3 regions of the Ferdinandcohnia sp. SAFN-114 genome follow, and region 1 is predicted to be linked to each of the others. Evidence: riboswitches for the same ligand, from Rfam matches in the RefSeq annotation. Region 1 holds a riboswitch; each other region holds the start of a gene.
What was found. A riboswitch is a leader RNA that binds a small molecule or an ion and turns the genes downstream of it on or off. The one in region 1 is predicted to bind cobalamin.
Positions count from the first base shown of each region.

Region 1 (8,436 bases):
TTCCATCAATGTCTTTTAAGATATAGCGTGCCCACTCTTTTTCAAGCTCTACTGCCTGTCCAATTGACTTATAAACGTAATCTTTATTTTCTTCAGTATTCAATTCTGGGTTCTCAGATAAGAGAATCCGAACAAATTGCGCAATAAAATAGGCATGCTGCATTTCATCTCTTTGAATATAGCTAATCATCGTACTAGTCTTAAGCATTTTTTGTTGCCTTGCCAGATTATAGAAAAAGGCAAAACCTGCATAAAAATAGATGCCTTCTAGATTAATCGAATTAACCGCTAACTTAAATAAGTTTTCCGGAGTTGGCTGTTCCCTAAAACCTTCGTAAGCCTCTAGAATAAGTTGATTTCTTTTTCGAACAATTGGGTCCTCTTTCGCCTGATTAAAACGCTTATTTTGTTCTTGAAATGGTACAAGCGAGCTCAGAATATAAGAATATGATTCATTATGGACCGCTTCCTGTTGCGAAATTACTGCAAATATGGCTTTAAAACTAGAATCCGTCACATAATCCATGACCTGATTCATTGTTGGTGTTTGCAAACTATCTAATGATGCAAGTTGCGTGTTGATTCGTAAAAACACATCCTTTTCAATAGAACTTAGTTGGTCCCATTGTTTGATGTCATCCTGCATATTGATTTCTTGTGCTTTCCAAAAATTCGAAAGCAAGGTTTGATAGAGTGTATACATTTGTGGATACGCGATATCGTTCCAATTCAATATTCCCGAAGTTTCCCCATTAATGATTCCTGTTGATTTATTCGGAAACTCTGGATTAAACAATTTTATTTTTGTTAATGGCTGACTACTCATCAGCTTATTCCCCCTTAACTATGGCATAGTTCACATTCTTCAATTTCTGCCTGTGACGTGCTTCTCACATAATATGTTGTCTTAAGTCCATGTCTCCATGCTTCTAAATGAAGCTGCAAAAGGTCCTTTGCTTTAATGTCATGTCTTACATACAGGTTGAAGCTAATTCCCTGGTCGATATGACGTTGGCGTGCAGCATTTTGTCTAATGCTCCAAATCTGATCGACCTCATGACGTGCTTTCCGATAAAACTCATATGTCTTATAATTGATATCAGGTGCGGTAACTTTAAACTTAAAATTCTTTTTTTCCTCCGCATATTCAGCCGCATAGATGGGGTCAATTCCATCTGTGGAACCTCCGATTTTAGCTGTCGATGAATTTGGCGCCACAGCCATTAGCCAGCCATTGCGTATTCCATGTTTAGATACATTTTCTCGTAACATATTCCATCTGTCGGACAAATACTTTCTGCGGGTAAAATAGGTGCCGGTTTCCCATTCAGAACCTTTACATTCACTATAGGCTCCTTTTTCCTTTGCAAGCTCCATCGATGATTTGATCGCATGATAAGCAATTGCTTCATATAGTTCATCAGCATATTGAACAGCCTCATCTGATTCCCAGTAAATTCCCTTTACTGCTAAAAGATGATGCCACCCAAATGTACCTAAGCCTACCGCCCGAAACTTCTTATTTGTGAGATCAGCTTGTTTAACGGATATCGTATTCAAATCGACAACATTATCAAGCATCCTAACCTGAATTCGAATTAAACGTTCAAGTACTTCGTCCCCAATAGCTCTTGGTAGATTGACAGATGAGAGATTACAAACCACAAAATTACCTGGTTTTCGAATGATTACAATATTTCCTTCATCGTCGATATACTCCTTCGTAATCGCTGTTGCTGACATATTTTGCGCGATTTCTGTACATAAATTACTACAAAAAATCGAAGTTCTTCCCTTTCCTAGTAGATGCTTGTTCGGATTCTGGCGATTTACTTCGTCACGATAAAACATATATGGTGTTCCTGTTTCTAGTTGAGCAATCATAATTCTTGCCATGACATCCATCGCTCGATACGATTTACGTGGTAAAAGTGGATGATTCACAGCTTCTAAGTATTTTTCAGTGAAGTATTTTTCATCCTCTTCATCGTAAAAATCTTCGAGTCCTAACGGATTTCCTTGCCCATCTCTCCAGCCCATGATTTGCTTTACTTCATGTGGACAAAAAGTGTGCCATTCCCCAATACTTCTACCATTTTCATCTACCTCTTGCAGCTTTTCCATAAACAAATCAGGTACGGAAACCCCCGTAAAGATGTCGTGAGCCTTCCGACGTTCATCTCCATTATTTGTCTTTAAATCTAGAAAACCATTCATAATATCTTTGTGGAAGAGATCTAAATAGATTGCGATTGCTCCTTGTCGTTGTCCTAATTGATCAACACTTACTGCTGTATCATTGATAAGGCGAACCCAAGGAACGATCCCGGAAGAATTTCCTTTGAATTTCTTTATGTCAGATCCTAGCGCGCGAACCTTGCCATAGTATACGCCAATTCCACCACCATCTTTTGATAATCTAGCAATATCCCAATTGTTTAAATAGATTCCATCAAGTGAGTCCTCAACAGTATCAATGAAACAAGAGGACAACTGGCCAAAGCTTTTACCAGCATTTGATAGAGTTGGTGTGGCGACTGTCATATATAAATTACTTAATGCCCAATAGGCCTCTTTCACATAAGTAAGTCGAACCTCTCTTTCCTCATGCTCCATTAATGTCATAGCAATTATCATGAATCGCTCCTGTGGAAGTTCGTAAATATTTCGTTCATAATCCCTTGCAAGATACCGATCCGCTAATAAAAATAAACCGATGTATGTAAACAAATGATCTTTATCTGGATCAATTACCTCTCCTAGTTCAAGTATCTCCTCCTTAGAATATGAGTTTAATAATTCATCAGAATATATTCCTTTTGATGTAAGTTCCTGTAGCAACTCATACAAACTGCCGTATTTTAGAGCACTGTTGTAATTTCGATTCGTTGCAGCTTTTTCATACAGTTCATTTAAATAGAGATTAGCCGCTAAATATGTCCAGTTGGGCTGATCCATGGCAATTTTGTTTAAGGAATAAAAAAGTGCATGCTGGTTCGCTTCAACTGTATTAAATTTTATTTCCTGCAGTTTGTTTCGAATTTCGGTAGTGTCAAGTTGGTAGGTACTTTCTGCATATTCAAGCGAGTGTAATATGGAATCCAATTCCCCTTGAGTTGTAATATTCATCTATTTCTCTCCCTTAACAAATTATTCGTTAAAATAAAAAATCCGCCCAATTCAATTGAGCGGATGAAACGATAACATCAAGAGAGCACAAGAGTTGCTCTACCTGTCGCCACCGTTTCATCTTCCCAATCCCCGAAGAAGGTGAAACATCTTAAGAAAAGACAGGTCTCCTGACTCATGCGTCGCTCTACTTTGAACCCTTCCCATATAAGTACCTTTATTTAAGTTATCTTATACAGTGGTCTGTTCATTTCGTCAGCATTTACAGTTGCGGGGGCAGTTCTGGACTTTCACCAGATTCCCTTTTAAGCACAAATGGCATCTTTTTCCCAAGGCTAAACACAATATGTAGTTGTTAACATTCAAATTCTATCAATATATACTATCACATTTAATAATACGGGACACCTATTATTTTAGCAAGACAAAAATTGACAATTATTTCTCGAGAAATAATACCATGAGCTCTTCATCCCGATATTGGCCGTTGTATTTAATGGCCCTTTTATCAACAGCAAATGATTGAAAACCTAGTTTTTTGTACAATTCTTTAGCTGGTTTATTCTCTGCATCTACTGTTAAATATATCTGCTCGATTTCAGGGAGATTTACTGCCATTTTAATAGCTTCATTTAGCAATGCATTTGCAATTCCCTTACCTCTTTTTTCATCATCAACATACATCGCCACAATAGTAGCCCTATGTCTTATTTTTCGACGTGTTTCCCTGACTAAGGTTACCATCCCCACTAAATGTTCACCTTCGAATGCCCCAAGCGTTATTATTTCTTCAGATTGAAAACTTTTCTTGTACTCTCCTATTGGGTTATCATTATTTTTTGCTTCATCATACGTAACTAAAAATGCATCAGGGTCAGTTGTTAGTGCTTTTAATCGCAACCTAAAATAGCTTTCAGCATCCTCTGGCAAAAGTCTTCTGATAAACATATCGCACCTCCGAAAAAGAACATTTGTTCTTGTGTTTTGTATTTTATTTAAATATAATGGTACATGAGGAAAAAATATACAATCGTGTATGATTTCTTTAGTAAATAGAAAACATAGTGTAGGGCAACTTGCTGATATTAAAAAGGAGTGTTTTGTGAATGAAAGGACAAGCGACACCTTATTTAATGTTTAATGGGAATGCGAAAGAAGCCTTGGAATATTATCAGGAAATATTTGAGGGCGAAATATTGGATGTTCAAACATATGCTCAGGCAGGCTATGAAACTCAGGACTGGGCTAATGACCGACTTATTCATGGTAAGTTCAAAAAGAACGAACTCTTACTAATGGTATCAGATGACTCTCCCGACCAAAGTGTAACCTTTGGAAACAATATCTCTTTAGTTTTGGAATTTGAAAGTGAAGAGGAAATTACGAAAACCTACAATGACCTAAAGCAAAAAGGAACTGTGTTCATGGAATTACAGGATACCTTTTGGGGTGCAAAATATGCAAAAGTAAAGGACCAATTCGGGATTATTTGGGACTTAAACTATGAAATGAAATAAATTAAATTCCCCTAGCATCTAGGGGAATTATTTTTTATTTCTTCCATTCATGTTTTAGCAAACCATAGGAGTACATATCAAATCGCTTCCCGTCACGCTCTAGAAATTCTCTTGAGGTGCCTTCTCTAACAAATCCCAACTTTTCATATAAGGCGATGGCCCTCTCATTGTACTGAAAAACGGTTAATTGGATTCTATGAAGATTTAACTCTTTGAAAGCAAAATCCAACACGAGTTGCATGGCTTCATACCCAAGCCCTCGATTACGGTTTCCTTCTCCACCAATTGCGATTGCAAGCCAAGCATTTCGATGTGGCCAAATAATGCTGTCGATGTCCACAAATCCAACTAATTCCTTAGTCTCCAATTCTTTAATCCCAAATACAAACTCTTTCTCGTTTTTCTGCTCAACCCACTCTTTAAAAGCAGAAGGATGTTTAGGAAAGGATGGTAAAGTGTCTAGATTTCTAAGAAATTCCTGATCCTCATACCAACTTACAATGGTCGGAACATCTTCTTCTTTAATTCTAACAAGCTGTACCTTTTTTCCTCTTAACAAATTGTACGTAATCATTCGAATAACTCCCTTATTTTTACTAAGAAAGTAATTCAACAATTATTGTAAAAATCCTTTAGTAATATTTATTAGGTCATTAAAAAAAAGAGAGAAAACACTATGTTTTTCTCTCTTTACTAGATTGTTGACAGTCTATTAAGCTGTTTTTCTTCTGTTTACATAGAGGATACCAACAGCTATAAGGATTAACACAAGACCGATAACTAACAAGTTAGCGGAATTCGTTGCTGTAATCGGAAGCTTTTTGCCACCATTGGCATTCTTACCACCAGATTCTGTTGTCGTTGAGTCATTCGTATTATTATCTTTTTCATCAGTTTCTGGAGTTTCCTTAGAATCCTTAACCTCTAGTACACCAAATGTACTGAAGTGATCGGTAGTGGCTGTAATTTTACCATCTTTAAAGTCGCCACCCACCAATTCCCATTTCTTACTTTCTGGATTCCAATAGAAGACCTTCACTTTTTTAGGATCATCCACCGTTTTAGGGTCAACCGAAAAAGTCATTGTGACTTTTTCGTTAAACTTGTGATAGCCCTTGCCCTCAGATTTGATTGTAAAATCATAGGCAACTATAGCATCCTTACGGTTGTCCTTCTGTACTTTAATTTCCGTTTCACTATCAGGTAAGATAGAAGAAGGAATTTGAAGGTCAACCACGCCATTTGAAATGACTAATGTTGCATTTACTGCTTTAAGTTTCGCAATGGCCTCAGAGCTTAATGATACAAAAATTGTATTTTTCTTAGCAGGGACTTCAACTCTAACAATAGCGCCATCTTTTAGATCTCCCAAATCATCTGCTGTTACTACATATTTATTTCCTCTTTCGACATCCGGATTAACAACAATAATTTGAGGTCCTTCCGGTTCTGTTTCACCTGGTGTTGAAGTAATATCAATGATTCTACCTTCAACCTCAGTTGGGATTCCCTCGCTGCCAATGCTTACTAAATGATCACGGAAGTTTTCCCAATCAGAAAGTCCTAAATCTGTTACACGGCCTTCTTCGTATGCTTTTGCAAATACATCATAACCATCTCCACCTTTAGCTGTGAATGCATTGGTTGCTACGATATATGTTGTATTTTCATCAACTGCTACAAGGTTTCCTTTAGCATCTTCAATGTAAACTTCAACTACACGTTCGCCTGCTGGTTTTGTAGAATCGAATTCTACCTTTCCTCCAGCAACATGTAAAAAGCCGCCATTCTCTCCCGGATACTTGCTTAAAGAAATTTCAAATGCAGCTTTCAGCTCAGCACCTGTTACTTCCATCGTAGCTAACGTGTTACCAAATGGAAGAACTGTGATTACTTCACCTACTGTGATTGGTCCTTCATTTATTGCTGCACGAATGCCACCGCCATTTTGTAAAGCCATCACTACATTCTTTCCAGTAAATTCCTTTGCTTTTTTAAGCATTCCATCTGTAATTAAGTTTCCTAAGATTGTTTCGTTTTTACGTACACTTGGTTTTGTATTGTCACCATTTGTACGTGGGTTTGCTAATTCTATAGGGGTTGATACTCCGATTTCCTCTTGTGCTACTTTGTCCACTTGTTCTTTGAATGGTGCTAACACTTCTGCTGCTTTGGGATCAGCCTCTTGATCACCGATTGAAATTAATTCCCCCGCATGTTCAATTACTACACCATTTTCATTAAATACTATATCTAGGACGCCTAGGTTACTATTCGCATTACCTGTTTGAACGATTACAGTAGGTGTATCATCTTTCGCAACAACAGATGGGACATCCAAAGCTGTATGACTATGCCCACCTACAATGACGTCAATGCCTTCTACTTGTTCAGCTAAGATTAAGTCGTTATCTACGGCAGCATTATCATCATAACCAATATGTGTTAATGCAATAATCTTGTTAACACCTACTGCTTCAAAAGCTTCAACAGCATTTTCTGCTTCTTGTAGATAGTTTTCAAATGCGATGGAGCCTGGGCTTGAAATGTCGACAGTTTCTTCAGTTGTTAATCCGAAAATACCCACTTTCTCACCGTTTACTTCTTTGATGATTCCATTGTAAATTTGTCCATTATTAATATCTGATGCGATAGAATCATTGAAAATTCCATCGAAGTTTGCATCCTTCGAGAAATCAACATTGGCACTTACAAATGGGAACTGAGCTCCCTTAATAAATTCAACTAATTTTTGATGTCCTTCATTTGAAGAACCTAAGTCAAATTCGTGGTTACCAAAGGTCATTGCATCAAAGCCCATTAAATTCATCATAGCTAAATCTGCTTTTCCTAGGAACTCATTAAAATATAAGGTTCCTGTAAATGCATCCCCAGCATGAAGAAGTAGTGCACTCGAATCTTTAACTCTTTGCTCTTTCACTGCAGTTACCGTTTTAGGCATGTTGTCTAAAGAAGCATGTGTATCGTTAGTATGCATTACCTTTAATTTAAATTGACCTTCTACATCAACGATTCTGCCTTCAACCTCAGTTGGAATTCCCTCGCTACCAAGACTTACTAAATGGTCACGGAAGTTCTCCCAATCAGAAAGTCCTAGGTCAGTTACGCGACCTTCTTCATATGCTTTTGCAAATATGTCATAACCGTCACCACCTTTAGCTGTGAAGGCATTAGTTGCAATAGTATACAATTTATCGTCTTGTACTTCTACATACTCACCATTTTCGTTCAGGTATGATACAGATACCACACGATCATGTTCTGGCTTAGTAGAGTCAAACTTAACTTTACCGCCAGCAAGATGTAAGAATCCACCATTTTCTCCAGGATACTTACTCACGGAGATTTCAAATGCCTCTTTTAATTCAACACCTGTAACATCCATTGTAGCTAACGTATTACCAAATGGTAGAACGGTGATTACTTCACCCGTTGTGATTGGACCAGCATCGATAGCAGCACGGATACCACCGCCATTTTGTAAAGCCATTATTACATCTTTACCAGTAATTGATTTTGCTTTTTCAAGCATACCATCTGTAATTAAGTTTCCTAAGATTGTTTCATTTTTACGTACACTGAGTTTTGTATCATCACCATTTGTACGTGGGTTTTCTAATTCAATAGGAGTTGATACCCCGATTTCTGTATTAGCTACCTCTTCAACTTTTGTCTTGAATGGTGCTAATACGGCCTGAGCTTCTTCGTCAGGATCTTGCTCTTTAATTTCAATTAATTTACCATTATGTGTCTCTATTACTCCATTTTC
Region 1 covers NZ_JBPFDQ010000014.1:22,707-31,142, reverse strand. Annotated here, with positions in the region: gene ACR65M_RS06515 (ribonucleotide-diphosphate reductase subunit beta) at 1-826, opposite strand, end outside; gene ACR65M_RS06510 (ribonucleoside-diphosphate reductase subunit alpha) at 841-3,129, opposite strand; cobalamin riboswitch at 3,273-3,470, opposite strand; gene ACR65M_RS06505 (GNAT family N-acetyltransferase) at 3,568-4,077, opposite strand; gene ACR65M_RS06500 (VOC family protein) at 4,236-4,646, shown strand; gene ACR65M_RS06495 (GNAT family N-acetyltransferase) at 4,681-5,220, opposite strand; gene ACR65M_RS06490 (5'-nucleotidase C-terminal domain-containing protein) at 5,359-8,436, opposite strand, start outside.

Region 2 (8,436 bases), on a different contig from region 1:
CATTTGGAGCTATGAAATATGAATCTGTGTTTTCATGGGTCGATAAAGACGGCGTTGAAGCTGAGATGGTATATAAATTACCTGCTTTGGTAGTACCTAATGAAGGCGAATTACTAACAGATGGCAAGTTTTCTAGCGGGATTGAATTACCTGCCTTATTAAGTGCTAGAAAAGTAAATACATTACTTTGGTCAATAATTTCAGGATCTATACTATATGGATTACTTCGTTTGATTTTACGTAAACGAGTAGGTGCAGCTCTACAGCCTTTAACAAGAAAATTAAACCTAGACTTAACGGATGAAATTGGTTACCGTTCAGTAGCAATTGGGTTTCCAGTTTTCACGTTAGGCGCGTTAATTTTTGCAATGATTTGGGCGCAAATTGCATGGACTCGCTTCTGGGGCTGGGATCCCAAAGAAGTATGGGCACTTATTACTTGGCTCTTCTATGCAGCATTTTTACACTTGAGGCTTTCAAAAGGCTGGCATGGTAAAAAATCTGCATGGCTTGCGGTCGTTGGATTCTTCATTATTATGTTTAATACTATATTTGTAAATTTAGTTATCGCTGGATTACACTCATACGCATAAGAAAAGAAGCCTTCATCATGTGATGAAGGTTTTTTATCTAACATTTATTGTGGCGAATTATCGACTTTTCTCTCATTGGATAAACTAGTGTGATATATGTTATAGCAAATTATGAAATTTTTATGTACGATAGTGTTGTAGAGAAATATTCTTTCGGAAAGAAAATGGAGGAATAAGAAAATGGAAAATGAAGCGAAAATTTTAGTTGTCGATGATGAAGAAAGAATTCGTCGTTTACTTAAAATGTATTTAGAAAGAGAAAATTATGTAATTGAAGAAGCGGAGAATGGAAATATTGCCTTAGAAAAGGCTTTGAAAAATGATTATGACCTTATTCTATTAGACCTCATGATGCCAGAAAAAGACGGAATTGAGGTATGCCGCGATTTGCGTGAGAAAAAATCAACTCCAATTATTATGCTTACTGCAAAAGGAGAAGAAGTAAACCGCGTGCAAGGCTTTGAAGTCGGTACTGATGATTATATAGTGAAGCCATTTAGTCCAAGAGAAGTTGTTCTTCGAGTAAAAGCTTTGCTAAGAAGGGCCTCACTTACAACCTATCTTCAAACTGAAACAACTGCTAAAGATGTAATCGTGTTTCCTCATCTAACAATTGATAATGATGCACACCGTGTGCTTGCAGATGGCAAGGAAGTAGGCTTAACACCGAAGGAATACGAACTCTTATGCTTTTTAGCAAAATCACCTGACAAAGTATTTGACCGTGAACAACTATTAAAAGAAGTATGGCATTACGAATTCTTTGGTGATTTGCGTACTGTAGATACACATGTGAAACGCTTGCGTGAAAAGTTAAATAAAGTGTCTCAGGATGCAGCAAAAATGATAGTAACTGTATGGGGCGTAGGTTATAAATTTGAGGTCGGCCAAGAATGAAATTTTGGAGAAGTGTAGTAGGAAAACTATGGGCAACCATTCTTTTACTGTTTTCCTTTGTGTTATTTGTTTTAACAATACTCTTCATGGAGTATTTTGAGAATTACCATATCCAAGAAGCTGAAAGAAGTTTAACTCAACTTGCTGCTAATATTGCTGTTATTATGGAGCAGCATGAGGATAAAAATGTAGCTAGGACCCTTGCGTGGGAGCTTGTGAATGATGAAACAAAGGTTATTATAGCAGCAGACGAAAACACGTTATGGGTATCTCCAGATCGAGCGGCTGTACCCAACATTCCCGTTACAGTTATTACAGAAGACCCAGATCTTAAACGTGTTATTACAAACGATCAAAACGCAAGCAAAAAGATAAAACTAACAGAGAATGAAAAAACTTCACAAGAGCAAAGACAAGAACTATTTGTGGTTGGTGCCCCACTTCACATCGAAAATGATCAGATGGGTGCAGTTTTTCTCTATCAATCCTTAGATGTAGTTCAAAAGACTACCAGGGATACAACTCAATTCATAATATTGGCTGCTGGTATCGGAATTGTCCTAACCACAGTTTTTGCCTTCTTCCTATTAACTCGTATTACAGCTCCGTTACGGAAAATGCGGGAAGCCGCTACTGAAGTAGCTAAAGGGAAATTTGATACAAAGGTTCCTATACTAACTCATGACGAAATTGGCGCTTTAGGAATGGCACTAAACCAAATGGGGAGGCAGTTGAAATATAACATAAATGCCCTTAATCAGGAGAAAGAGCAACTTGCAAGCATATTAAATAGTATGGCGGACGGAGTTATCACTTTAAATCGTGATGGCACGATATTGGTAACAAACCCTCCTGCAGAACGCTTTTTGCAAGCTTGGTATTACCAACAAGGTATGTATCAGGACGTTGGTCAGGAGCTTCCACCAGAGGTCAAGGATTTATTTCAACGTTCCGTTACATTTGAAAAGGAGCAATTTATTGAAATTAGTCTTCAAGGTAGAACATGGGTTATTTTAATGAGTCCGCTTTACAATCAGACGTATATAAGGGGTGCCGTTGCAGTACTTCGCGATATGACGGAGGAAAGACGTTTGGACAAGCTACGTGAAGATTTTATTGCAAATGTTTCTCACGAACTGCGAACTCCGATCGCAATGCTCCAGGGCTATAGTGAAGCAATTATGGATGACATAGCGAGCTCCGAGGAGGAGCGAAAGGAAATTACCAAAGTCATCTATGATGAGTCATTAAGAATGGGTCGACTTGTCAACGAATTATTAGATTTAGCTAGAATGCAATCAGGGAATATTACCTTAAATAAAGAAAAAGTTGATTTCGATACCCTTATTAATCGTGTGATTCGGAAATTTCAAGGTTTAGCTAAGGATAATCAAATAACTCTAACTGCAAAAAAGGTAGACGAAATTGGTGAAATTTATATAGACTCTGATCGCATTGAGCAAGTTTTTACAAACTTAATTGATAATGCGATTAGACATACCGATGAAAATGGTCAGGTTGAAGTACATGTTACTGGTCAAGAAACCTCAATAAAAGTTGATATTAAAGATACAGGTTCTGGTATTCCAGAAGAAGATTTACCTTTTGTATTTGAACGTTTCTATAAAGCGGACAAGGCTAGAACAAGAGGGAAATCTGGTACTGGTTTAGGGCTTGCGATTGTAAAAAACATTGTTAGTGCACACAACGGGAATATATCAGTCCATAGTAAGCTTGGTGAAGGAACGACATTTACATTCGTAATCCCTCGAAAAAGTGAATAATTTGAAAGAACATGGCGAAGATTCTTGTTCCATAAGAAACAATTTCCTTGTAAAATAAAAACTCTTCTTGTAATATAGGGATTGTTAAATAGAAAATTAAATATTTATTGAATCTTAGGTGTCAGAGAATGTAGATATTTCTTTATTCTCTCTAAGACTTAAAAGGGAATCTGGTGTAAATCCAGAACTGCCCCCGCAACTGTAAAAGTGGACGAAATGAGAAAAACCACTGTATGACTGGATGGCAAATGCTGTTCAACATATGGGAAGGACTCAAAGTAGGAAGAAGCTTAAGTCAGTAGACCTGCCTAATTCATTCCTTTTTTAATTCTCCGGGGTGCGGGAATTTGCGTTAAAACACCATGCTTTTTTGTTGTTTTTCTGTTATATCTTCAAAGCTCACCCCAAGGGTGAGCTTTTATTATTTTATTCCGCAGAAGCAAGACACTTCTGCGAAATAAAATAATAGCCTCCGGCGGATAACACGACTTTTCAAAGGAAATTTTCGATCTGTAAGATCAAAGACTAAGAACGCCACATCCTGTGGCAACGTCTTTATGACCCACTTCCTGTGGGCCTAAAACTCGGGCGCAAATACGCCAAGGCGCATTTGATTCGATGTTAGGTGCATAACACACTTATTCATACACATATTTTAACAAAAGGGGAGCTAGAAACATGAAAAAACTATTAGTTTCTTTACTATCATTGGGAATTTTATTTGGATGCAGCAATGCCCCATCTACAAATGAATCTTCCAACAACAAAGCTGAAACTGTAGATAAAGAAGAAGCAGCAGAGATTGTTACAGTCGTTATATCCAAAAACAATGGTGAAGAAATCATTGAAGAAAAAGAAATTAAAATTGAATCAGGAAAAGAAGTTACAGTTATGGACATCATGGAAGCAAACTTTGACGTCGAAACACAATTCGATGGTGCTTTTGTTGCCAGCATTAATGGCGTTGCAGGAAGTGAAGAAGAAAAGACATCATGGTTTTATTCTGTTAATGGTGAAGAAGCTATGGTAGGAGCTAATGAATACAAATTAGAGCCTGAAGATAAGATCGAATTCGATCTCCATAAGTGGGAATAATGAATTTATCCGTTAAAAACTTAACGCTCTTATCGATGCTAATCGCATTGTCCGTTGTAGGTCGTATTACATTTACATTCCTTCCGAATGTTCAGCCTATGACAGCGATTATCGTGATAACTAGCTTATTTTTGGGTCCCATCTATGGTGTGATTGTTGCTGTTTTTGGTTCTATATTAACGAATCTTGTAATGGGAATGGGTTTATGGACTATTGGCCAAATCATAGCATGGGGGATAATTGGGTTAATCAGCGGTGCATTACGAAAGTATCGAGATCGAATTCCTGTCATATTATTAGCCATATATGCAGTATTCTGTGGTTTCTTATATGGCTTTGTCATCTCAATTCCTCTCTATTTATTCTCGGGTAAGTTCTTTGCCTATTACTTAGCTGGATTACCATTTGATATGAGTCATGCAATTGGAAACGGAGTATTTTTTCTCATACTATATCCAATCTTGAGATTACTATTTTTAAAAAATGTAACAATTGCAAAGTAAGGAAGAATATTACCAAAATATTCTTCCTTTTTTTATTAATTCATACTATATTGGGAGTGTAACTTTTTTTATAAAACATTCGACTAATGAAATGAACGGGAGGATTTGCAAATGGATTCCTTGTTTGAGGAACTATATGAAAAGTATCATCACGATGTCTTCTCCTTCTTATTTTATATGGTAAAAAATCGTGAACAAGCTGAAGATCTCGTTCAGGAAGTTTATATAAGAGTTTTAAAATCATATGATAGATTCGAAGGAAAAAGTAGTGAAAAAACATGGTTGTTTTCAATTGCAAGACATGTCGCGATTGATTCGTTCCGGAAACAAAAAGGGTGGAAACAGCGAATAATGGATTCCTTTGATTGGAGTCGTCAAGAGGTAAAAGATTTTGCACCACTTCCGGAAGAAATAGCATTGCAAAATGAACAAGTTCAAATGATGTACCGTTGCTTGGAAAACTGTACAACAGATCAGCGTATGGTACTGATATTACGATATATCCAATCACTTTCGATTGCAGAGACTGCTGAAGCTTTAGGGTGGACGGAGAGTAAAGTCAAGACAACTCAGCACAGAGGTCTAAAGGTATTAAAGAAGTATATGGAGGAATCAGGCGTAAAGGAGGGGATAGATGATGAAAAAATCAAAGTGGAGTGATGAACAACTCGAGCAGATGCTTACGCAAATGCCAGGTGTAAAAGACAAACGGAAGCCACAAGAGATTTATCAAAATATAACCCTTAAAATGAATAAGAAAAAGAGAAAAATGTGGCTTGTCCCTACCCTTGCATCTGCAGCAGCAGCGCTTCTATTATTCATCTTAGCTCCTTCTTTCATTAATAATATGAACAGTTCAAGCTTCGACTCAGCACAAATGGCAAGAGAAAATACAAACATTACTATGGATTCAGAGAATAGAGAAGCATCATCAAAGGACGAATCATTTAGCACATTGCAAAAAGAAGAGGAACCACAACAAGATGAAGAGGCTGGAATATATTCATTTGAGGGACAGCCAAGCAATAGTTACGCTGTAAAAACTGTAGGGGAAAATGAAGTCCTTCTAACATATGGTGTGTATTTGGGCGGTGTAATGTTTCCTTCTGTCGTTTCGGTAATCGTCGATTCTAACGGGGAAAATGTTGTTGAACAATGGCAAAAGACAGTTCCAAGAGTAAATGAAGTTATTCGTAAAAACAAGGAATGGGGCATTGACGAAATATCAAATTCATATTTTGAGGATTTTTCAGAAGTTGTAACGAAAGACAATTCAAAAGCTGTAAGGGTGGACGTAAATAACTCAATTAATACTGAGTCTTTTGCTACTGCTGAAGCTGCAGAATTTTCACATACAATTAGTTCGTTCCGTTATTTGTTAGAAGACTATCAACATGTTGAACTTTTCCAAAATAATCAACAAGGAATTACTATCGGGCAAACGGGTATCATTGAGAATTATATTGATGTTGAAAAAGATACCAAAAAGGCATACCTGTATTATATAAATGATAGTTCAGACCGCAAAATATTAGCTTTAACTTATGAGGATTTTAATACGATTGAACAAGCACTGGAAGCTATGAAAGTGGAGGCTAAACAAGGCGATTATAACCTACATCCACCAATTATATCTGAAATTAAACAAATTAAAGCAGATGGTTCTAATTTAGAAATTCATTTTAGTGATGACTCGGACTTAGAGAATACAGATAATTATATCCTTATGCTAGATGCAATTATGCTAACCGCTAAAGAGTTTAATTTTGAGACTGTTACTTTTTATGGAAATATTGACCAAATTGGTGATGTGAGAATAGGGGAACAGGTACCTGTACCACTCGCACCAAATCTAATTCAATTGCAATAAGAGACACGAAGTTGTCTCTTTTTTTTTTGCTTTAAATATATGATTTGGATAGGTGTAACTAGGCAGCATGACCTTCTTGGTTATGAAAAGTATTACTTTATTTACATAATTTAAGAAAATTTTTCAAATAATGTAAGGGTGTCCCTTATTTGCTTAGTAAATAGAGAAAATGTTAGATAGGGGGTGTCCTTGAATCTAAACATAACGGGTTCACATTTTCATAGTATCTTTGTTCAATATTTTGAGGAGGATCAAAATGTTTGGTAAACGATTTGCAATTGTTGCTATTTTAGCAGTTTGTACAGGATTACTCTTTATGGGAGGACGTAATGTCATCGCACATGAACTACCTAGTAACACCGCAACAGAGGAATGGGCATGGCCAGTCATAGGGAGAATCACTGATACATTCGGAACGAGACAGGGGAATCACAAGGGCTTAGATATCGCTGCTCCACTTGGTGATCACATATATACGGTTGAGGAAGGAATCGTGAAAAAATCATATTACAAGGGTTCATATGGGCATGTCGTTTTTATTGAGCATCCTAATGGATATGAGACAGTGTATGCACATTTAAGTAAGCGAAATGTTCAAGAAGGAGAAAAGGTCGTAAAAGGTCAATTAATTGGTCATATCGGTAGTACGGGCAATTCAACAGGTCCACATTTACATTTTGAAGTACATAATGGAGAATGGAATGCTTCTAGAAATAATGCGATTGACCCTCTTTATATGCTAACCGATGAACAAATTCTAGTTCCTACATTAATGGAATTGGAAAAAGAGGGCGTTGAAGTTTCAAAAAAGCTTGAAACCTATACAGTGAGGGCTGGGGATTCATTATCAGTAATTGCGAATAGGGTAGGTTTATCAGTTGAAGAAATCAAAATGTTAAATCAGTTAACAGATGATTTAATTTTTCCAAATCAAATTTTAATTGTCGAAAAATCCTAAATAATTTTGAGCTTTTCTATTCCCCTATAGTGACAAGTTCATGTATAATAAGAAAAACTTTGGGGGGATTCGTTATGCGAACTGATTATCACAATCATTTAGAGCTTGGAACGCTTGAATTAGACTATTTAATGAAGTTTATTGACGAAGCAAAGGTAAAAAAAATTGACCATTTTGGGATTTCTGAACACGCATATCATTTTTATCAGACAAAAGATATTCTGAGTAATCCTTGGGTTGATGCAAGAAGATATTATGACATGAAGGATTATGTAGATTTATTTAAGCTTGCCTGGAAAAATAATATTGATGTAAAGATGTCAATTGAAATGGATTATACACCTGGAAAGCATGCAGAAATGGAAAAATTCATTTCTTCTTATGATTTTGATTATGTAATTGGCTCCATTCATTGGGTTGGCGATTTTGGAATTGACCTTGCGGAGTTCCGTGAAGAATGGGATAAAAGGGATCTACATGATACATATACAAAGTATTATGATCAGGTGATTACATTGGCAGAATCAAACCTATTTGATATTATCGGCCATATTGATCTAGTCAAAATTTTTAAATATATTCCTGAAGATGAGGAGTTTCTCCTGCATCAATTTGATCGTGCAACTACCGCATTAGCGAACTCAAAAACATGCGTTGAAATTAGTACAGCTGGATTACGAAAGCCTATTGGAAAGCTTTATCCAGATCCTCGACTACTGCAAATGTGCTTTAACAA
Region 2 covers NZ_JBPFDQ010000006.1:57,504-65,939, reverse strand. Annotated here, with positions in the region: gene ccsB (c-type cytochrome biogenesis protein CcsB) at 1-593, shown strand, start outside; gene ACR65M_RS03335 (response regulator transcription factor) at 774-1,490, shown strand; gene ACR65M_RS03330 (ATP-binding protein) at 1,487-3,274, shown strand; cobalamin riboswitch at 3,376-3,600, shown strand; gene ACR65M_RS03325 (DUF4430 domain-containing protein) at 3,953-4,369, shown strand; gene ACR65M_RS03320 (ECF transporter S component) at 4,369-4,872, shown strand; gene sigX (RNA polymerase sigma factor SigX) at 4,984-5,532, shown strand; gene ACR65M_RS03310 (RsiX family anti-sigma factor) at 5,510-6,742, shown strand; gene ACR65M_RS03305 (peptidoglycan DD-metalloendopeptidase family protein) at 6,999-7,700, shown strand; gene ACR65M_RS03300 (histidinol-phosphatase) at 7,775-8,436, shown strand, end outside.
Region 2: it holds a riboswitch for cobalamin, as region 1 does, so the genes downstream of both, ACR65M_RS03325 (DUF4430 domain-containing protein) here and ACR65M_RS06510 (ribonucleoside-diphosphate reductase subunit alpha) in region 1, are expected to answer to the same signal.

Region 3 (8,436 bases), on a different contig from region 1:
GCATATTGAGAAGCAACATTTAAATCATGCAGAATGGAGAAAATGGTTAACCCCATACTTTGCTGCCGTTCTTTTAATAAATCCAACATTTGGAATGTGTGTTTCACATCTAAATGATTCGTTGGCTCATCTAAAAGTAAAATCTCAGGTTCTTGCGCCAATGCCTTAGCTAATAACACCCTTTGCTTCTCGCCACCACTGATCATTCGGAATGGAATTTTTCGAAATTGACTTATATTCGTTATTTCCATCACCTCTTCAATGACGTTCCAATCTACTCGGGATAGCTGTTTAAATAAACCTTTTTGATGTGGATACCGCCCTAGACTCACAATTTCTTCCACTGTAAAATCAAATGAAACCTGCGCCTCCTGAGTAAGAACAGCCACTTTCTTCGCCTTCTCAAGCTTTGAAAGAGTGGAAATTTCTTTACCAGAAAGGAATATATCACCTTTTATGATCGGCAATTGCCCAGTTATCAATTTAAACAAGGTTGTTTTTCCACTTCCATTTGGTCCAAGAAGTGCAAAAAATTCTCCCTGATGAATCTCAAGATTTATTCCATTAATAATAGGAGAATTCGAATAACCACCAACTAAATTGTTAACAGTAATCATCTTCGTTCCCCTCCAACTCTCTCTCTGATTAATAATAGGGCAAAAACAGGTGCACCTATTAAAGCTGTAATAACACCAATTGGCAGTTCTTCTGGAGCAATAATACTTCTTGATACTAAATCAGCTACTATAAGAAATGCTCCACCTACCATTAGGGAAAGTGGTAGTACATGGCGATGATTTGGCCCTGTAACAATACGCACTAAATGTGGGATGACAAGTCCTACAAAACCAATCGATCCAGACACTGCAACGGCGGCTCCCGTTAATAATGAGGCTCCGATTAGGATATACAACTTTCCTTTCTTCACATCAACCCCAATATGATCTGCCGCCTCCTCCCCAAGAGCTAACGCATTCAACTCCCGGTAATGGTAGAACAAAATAAAGGAACCACACAACATAAATGGAAGAATCAACTGAACATGACTCCAGCCTCTTAGTCCTACACTGCCATATAACCAATAGATAATTTGAGTCATTGAATCTTGGTCGCTTAGTGAAATAATGAGGGAAACAACTGCTCCAATAAAAGAACTTACAATTATCCCCGCCAAGATAATGGTTTCAATCGCTAAGCTTCGACTACTCAATCGAACAAGTCCGAATACAATAAGGAGTGAAATAAAACCACCTACGATTGCAACAATAGGAAGAGTAAAGTTTCCTAACCCCAAAATCGTAAACTGAAAAAATAAAACAATTACTGCACCAAGAGATGCACCAGATGAAACCCCGATTGTATATGGATCCGCTAATGGGTTACGTAATAATCCTTGGAATGCTGCACCCGCTAATCCAAGAGACGCACCAACAAAAAATGCCAGCAATACCCTAGGTAATCGGATATTCCAAATGATCATTTCTTCATTTCTAGCAACCTCATTAAGCCAGCCCCAACCAAATGTGTTGTCTAGCACAATATGTAAAATGGTTGGAACAGGCACGTGGACACTACTAATGAATACGCCTAGGAGGGCTGTACTAAGTACAAACCCTCCACTTAGAATATATAACCAAGTAATTTTATTTATTAAAAACTTCTGGATAAATAAGCTTCGCAAGAGTCTCGACTCCTTCAATTAACCGAGGACCTGGTCTCGTAACCGTATCATTATCAACATCAAAGACCTGTTTATTTTTAACTGCAGGAACTTCAGACCAGCCTTCACGCCCATATACTTCTTCAGTGGGATTATCTATGTAGTAGCCATACGTTGTAATGATGACATCAGGATTTAATTGGACAATTTCCTCCTCTGTTAACTGTACCCACCCTTCATGCTCCTCTGCTGCATTAATAGCTTGAATTGCCTCAAGCATTTCATGCATAAACGTATTGGTTCCTGTTGTAAAAATATCTGGTGCTGGCGAAACCTCAACCCAGACTTTCTTTTTATCTGTAATAGCTGAAGCTTTTTCCTTGATTTCATCAAAGCGTTGCTTCATATTTGTCACAATTTCGTTTGCCTCAGTCGCAGTTCCTGTAGCTTTCCCAATCATTTCTATATGTTCATACGCATCTTCAAATGAAGAAGCACTTCCAACGACAATCACATCAATTCCTGCATCTTCAAACTGCTTTAATATTTCAGGATGTGTATTGTAATGATAATCAGTAACAAGAGCTAGGTCTGGAAGAAGTGAAAGAACCAATTCTGCATTGATATCCTGTGCACCTACTTTTTGTATTTCAAGTGCTTCTGATGGATAATTATCGTAATCCGAAACTCCAATGATTTTTTCTCCTAGGCCAAGTGCAAATGCAATTTCTGTATTACTTGCCTGTATGGAGACAATTGATTCAGGTTCTTCATCAATCGTAACTTCTCGATCAGCACTGTCTATAATCGTGATAGGGAACTCTTGATTAGCGTTCTCCCCTTCAACATTTTCAACGGTTTTTTGAGCCTTTTCATCTTGAGCCGTTTTTTCTTGTGTACCACAACCTGCAACAATACCCATGGTAAAAAGAAAAATAAGACTAAACAGACCCCATTTTTTCAACATTTCCTTCATTTTTTTATCCCCCTTCAAATTTTGAACACAAAAAAACGCCATTCCACAGGAAGAGCGTTTCGTAAAGGCATAATAAAGGTTATTTGCTTAGAACTCCAATAAAGCAATCCTAATATAACAAATATAGTAACATATGATCATTTATTTGCACTTTAAACGTTCCTTTCCTCGAGGAAGCTTAAAAAACAAAATAGGCAGGTCTCCTGACTTGCGAATCAACGGTCGGTTACTCCTTCCCATGTTACATACACAGTGGATATTTATAACCTTCCTCCTCGCTTACAGTGGCGGGACCGTGTTGGACTTACACCAACTTCCCTCTTAGTCTCACATTCTCTCATAGAAGAATGGTAAGAAACCTATTTGCGAAATATTCATTTTTTTGTATTCTGAGAAATTATAATACAACCCTATTGTTTTGTAAATAGGAGTTAAGGTCATTTCAGTTCCTTTTATGAAGTATAATAGAATTAACCAATACAGTTGAAGAAAACCTTTGAGAATCAATCATTTAATAGGAAATAGACGTGTCGATAAACACGTCTATTTTATTTTATGGGAAGCAAAGTATAAAAAAGTTTATGTACTTAACTGTGTTAACGGTATCGCTCTTCTTTAAATGGATTGGCCGTCATCGAATAGCCACGCTCTTCCCAATAACCAGCCTCGTCTTCCTTCATAAACTCTATCCCTGAAACCCACTTTGTGCCTTTCCATAGATAAAATTCTTCTGGTGGAATAAACCGTAGTGGATAACCATGTTTTAGATCAATATCTTGCCATTCATGATTTTTATCCTTCCATCGGAATACAAATAAAGAATCGTCCCCTAATAAAGGTTCTAGCGGTAAGTTTGCAGAATAACCAAATCTCTCCCTATTGGAGTAACCGTAAATTTTGATGTATTTTACGCCTTCATTCATTTCAACTAATTTCAATAACTCTCTAAGCGCAATGCCTTCAAAAGTTGTATCAAATTTAGACCATGTGGTAACACAATGCATGTTTACGGTTGATATGGTTTTTGGAAGCTCCATGAATTCCTTATAGGATAAGGACTTTTCTTGCTTCACTTCTCCAAAAAGTCTGAAATTCCATGTGATTTCATTAAACTCGGGAACATCCCCTGTGTGCAGAATTGGCCATTTTTCTGTTTCAAATTGCCCAGGTGGAAGCTGCCTTTTCATCTTACACCACCCCTTTTTCATTTTTAACGCTACTTAAATCACTGTGCTTTGTATAGTATGCTCCAAGCCTTTTCCTTTATAAACATGATATGAAAGCAGTATTGATTACACCTCCTCTACCCCATACACTTTCTTAGCCAGAGCTGTATTAATTTTTAATGGCTTCCTCGTAATGACTTGTTCCCTTTCTAATTCTCCTAATAATAAACTAACGGTTTCTCTTGATGACCCGATCATACTTGCGATGTCATGCTGAGTAATCTTGACCTCAACTGTTTGCCATTCCCCACTTCTTACACCAAATCGGTTACTTAACTGCATAAAAAGTAAAAGAATTCGATATTTGACATCTTTATAAGCAATGCTTTCTGTTATTTCGTACACTTCTTTTAACTTTGAGGTCAGTATAGTTATAAGTTTTAACGAAATATCGGGATGTTGACGTAGTAACTGTTCAAAACGCTCCTTTTCTAGCGAGCAAACAAAGGAATCAACCATCGCTTCTGCATAAATGTTAGATTCTGTTAAGGAAAAACTAGAAGTTTCTCCAAAGATATTACCTTCACTTAAAAGATCAATTGTGAATTCCTTTCCTGTTGAGGATATCTTATATAAACGAACCTGTCCTTTTTTCAAGAAAAACAACGACCTCATTTGTTGAGTCGGACTTAAGATAATTGTACCTTTTTTAATAGGGACGGTTACCGTTACTTCGTCTAACTTCTTTAATTCCTCTTCTGGTAGCTCATCTAGTAAATTAATTTGTGAAAGCAACATGAGTTTATCCATGTCTTCACTCCCCGTTATACCGTTTTATAATCATTTCATAATCAAAAACCAGTAAATAGATCGATTTCTTCTTTGCATTTACAATCACCTGATAATATATGTAAAACCATATCCATTGTAGCATTGATGCTTTAAATATAAAAAAACGTCCTAGAGAAGTCTCCAGGAACGTTTTCTAAATTATTTAAATAACCGAAGGTATTCCCCATAGCCTTCTTCATTTAGCTTTTCAGTTGGGATAAATTTAAGTGCTGCAGAGTTAATGCAATATCGAAGCCCGCCTTTATCTCGTGGTCCATCATCAAATACGTGTCCTAAATGGGAGTCTGCTGATGAGCTTCTGACTTCAATGCGTCTCATCCCATGGGACGTATCTAGTTTTTCAAGGACTTCTTGATGCTTAATAGGCTTTGTGAAGCTAGGCCATCCACACCCGGAGTCAAATTTGTCCAATGAACTAAATAATGGTTTTCCAGAAACGATATCAACATAAATTCCTTCTTCCTTGTTATCCCAAAATTCATTTTGGAAGGGTGGTTCCGTACCATTCTCTTGAGTCACATGGTGCTGTATAGGAGTAAGATTCTTTATGTTTTCTGCATGGTGTTTCTTCCAATTTTCCCGAATAAATCCCGCTCGTCCAGATCCTTCCTTGTACATATTATAATGAAAGGAATTCTTTTTATAATAGCCTTGATGATATTCTTCTGCTGGATAAAACACAGATGCCTCTTTGATTTCTGTCACGATTGGCTTTGAAAACTTTTTGCTTTTCTCTAATGCCTGTTTGGACTCTTCGGCTAGTCTCTTTTGTTCCTCAGTATGATAAAATATCGCCGTTTTATAGGACTCACCGCGATCACCAAACTGACCATGTGCATCGGTTGGATCTATTTGTTGCCAGAATAGTTCTAAGAGCTTTGTATACGGGAACACATTAGGATCATACGTAATTTGAACTGCCTCATAATGACCCGTTGTGTTTGAGCATACTTCTTCGTAGGTTGGGTTCTCTTTATGCCCACCTGTATAGCCTGAAACTACATCAATAATGCCTGGTAACTCATCAAATGGCTGAACCATACACCAAAAACATCCACCAGCAAATGTAGCTAATTCATAATTTGTTGACATAATCATGCCTCCTACTAGTACTTAGTTTTACCTAAACCCTATCTTTTCCTTCAATTTTGAAAGAATCCCTCAGAACATTAGGGGCACTCTTAAATCTTTTCTCAAGGTATCGAATCTATATATTAATTTCTTCTTTTATGGTATTACATTACATACACTACTTGGATCTCTTGCAAGCTGTCAAAACTACATTGCCAATAATACCACTTCAGTTACTACCTTATGAGAGGTAGATTCTATATTACAATATACAAATACCATGATTAGTTCCTCCTCCAAAGTGTTTCTAATAACTTACACTTACGATTATACTTGGAATCCCTTTTAAAAAATGTAAGCTGCCTTACATTTTTAATGAATAATAAAGTAAGTAATATTTGAACCTCTGCAATTAGTGAATAGTCTGTTTGACGGGATGGATAAGCTGCCTTTAGTTTAAGATAAATAATTTCACAATCTATTACATTTAAATAAAAAAGGCTGCCTTAGCAACCATAGCGGAGACTTACGCTTTGTCCTTTTGATACTATGAAGGTCTGCACTAAAATTATCTTTAAAAGAAATTCTTAATTAAATAACTACGAATAATAGACACTCCAGAGAATTGCTTCTAATTTATACGTTTTCTTCATTGTATAAACCTTTAGTATTCATTTATATATTGCTTATCTTTAAACTTATCTATTATTTTTATCAGACCAACCAAACCTCTAATAATAAACAAAGTAAAATTAACACTTGCAAATGTATGGAAGGCAGACCATTTTTTCCATTTGAATAATCCCGTGTTCTTTTCCATAAACCATTGCCCAATACTCATTGGAACACTAAAAATTAAACTTTTTAATAATATTTTGCCAAAATGATCATTATACGAGATTTTGACCCATATCACACTTAAAAGCGGGAAAAATAACATGTCGTAAATAATATTCGTTTTGAAAATTTTAGGAAAAGGACGAATTGGATATTCAAGTTTTTGTTTTCCAACAACGTAAGCATCAATTAGAGTAGCAATAACACCCTTTGCGAAGAAAATCAAAAGATTTTCTCTCATTTTTGGTCCCTTAAATAAAAATGGGATAGAACCAGTACATAACGCCACTAGTAATTTTAACAACTTTTTTTCCACTTATTAACATCCTCTCATTTGCATTAATCGTGCCATTCTTAAATTACCCAAAACTAAACATTCCTACCGGTCGTTTTTAGAATTTTTTTATTACAAAACGAACAAAACGGTCCTATGAATGAAAGCTTTCTCTTATTCAACTATCTATTTGTGTTAGCTTAAAAGCTACAATAAAAAGGTGCGTAATCCTTATGGATCAACGCACCTTTCGTTAAGTAGAATCTTTTACAATCTCTTGTGTATGAAGATGATTGCGATCAATTTATACTAGAAAATTTATTTTGTCGTAAAGTAGAAATTTAAAAGCATACAGACTGGTTCTTTTGGATTCCATTTGTCAAATGGATTGTTCAGATTAATTACATCTCTGTTGCTGTATTCCCCATTGCAATAGAAATTCTATTCCAATTGTTGATTTGATTAATTATTAGAATAAGGTCAACATATTGTTTTTCATCAAAATGTTCACGAACTCGCTGATAAAGCTCATCTGGCACACGTTTTGTTGGGATTAATGTCACGTATTCTGTCAACTCAAGTGCTACTTTTTCCGCGTCTGAATAAAATGTACACTCTCTCCAGGCACTAATACAATATATTCGTTGTTCTGTTTCTCCCATTTTTCTAGCATCTACCGTGTGCATGTTAATACAGTATGCACAACCATTTATTTGAGAAGCCCGAATTTTTATAAGTTCACGAAGTTTACGGTCTATACCTGTAGTTTTTGTATACTTCTCCATTTCCATCATGATTTTAAGGGCTTCTGGTGCTACATTGTAATATTCGATTCGTTGTTCCATTATTAATTTCCTCCTTAAATAGCTTAGTTTAATCTACACTTTTTACCTTTCCCTTTAATTCAAAAAGTCACGGGTTTTTCAAGTTTAGAATGATTGTGAATTAATATATCCTACTACTTCTTTTTCAGCTGATTTCATTATTTCTTCTCTGTCATTAGTAGACATGTCTAAGCCTTGAGCACGTATTAATTTCATTTGGTTAATTCCCATCATGTGCAATACTCCGCGAATATATTGTGGCGCTATATCTAAATTTACATATCGGTAATTCGTATCATATTCACTTCCACTCGTTAGAATAAATGTGACTTTGGTAGTTTCGTCTGACATTAATCCAACAGAACCAGTTTTAGTATATTTGAATGTTTCTCCTGCTGTTAGAATATTATCCAGATAGTCTTTAAACTTTGCAGGCACATTCCAATTATGCAACGGCATGTAAATATAAATATAATCAGCTGACTTCCATTGTTTAATTAATTTATGTTGTGCTTCATATTTTTCTAATCGTTCAGCTGACATTTCTTTAGGATCAGTAAAATTTAAAGTATCCGCAGTAATTTGCGGGATAAAAGTATTTGGATCGTAAACATTTACTACTTCGATTGTTCCTTGACCCTTTAATTTTTCTTGTAATGTTTGTAAACCAACATCTGCTAGACGGTTTGCAGCTCTTTCTTGATTATTGTAATCAGGATGAGCCATTAATTGTAAAATTCTCATCGTTTCACCTCCATGAATTTGATTCTTGTTGT
Region 3 covers NZ_JBPFDQ010000019.1:17,687-26,122, reverse strand. Annotated here, with positions in the region: gene ACR65M_RS08205 (adenosylcobinamide amidohydrolase) at 1-617, opposite strand, end outside; gene ACR65M_RS08200 (FecCD family ABC transporter permease) at 614-1,681, opposite strand; gene ACR65M_RS08195 (ABC transporter substrate-binding protein) at 1,644-2,636, opposite strand; cobalamin riboswitch at 2,813-3,014, opposite strand; gene ACR65M_RS08190 (molybdopterin-dependent oxidoreductase) at 3,233-3,823, opposite strand; gene ACR65M_RS08185 (Crp/Fnr family transcriptional regulator) at 3,929-4,612, opposite strand; gene msrA (peptide-methionine (S)-S-oxide reductase MsrA) at 4,793-5,746, opposite strand; gene ACR65M_RS08175 (CBO0543 family protein) at 6,390-6,878, opposite strand; gene ACR65M_RS08170 (carboxymuconolactone decarboxylase family protein) at 7,238-7,681, opposite strand; gene ACR65M_RS08165 (FMN-dependent NADH-azoreductase) at 7,766-8,404, opposite strand.
Region 3: it holds a riboswitch for cobalamin, as region 1 does, so the genes downstream of both, ACR65M_RS08195 (ABC transporter substrate-binding protein) here and ACR65M_RS06510 (ribonucleoside-diphosphate reductase subunit alpha) in region 1, are expected to answer to the same signal.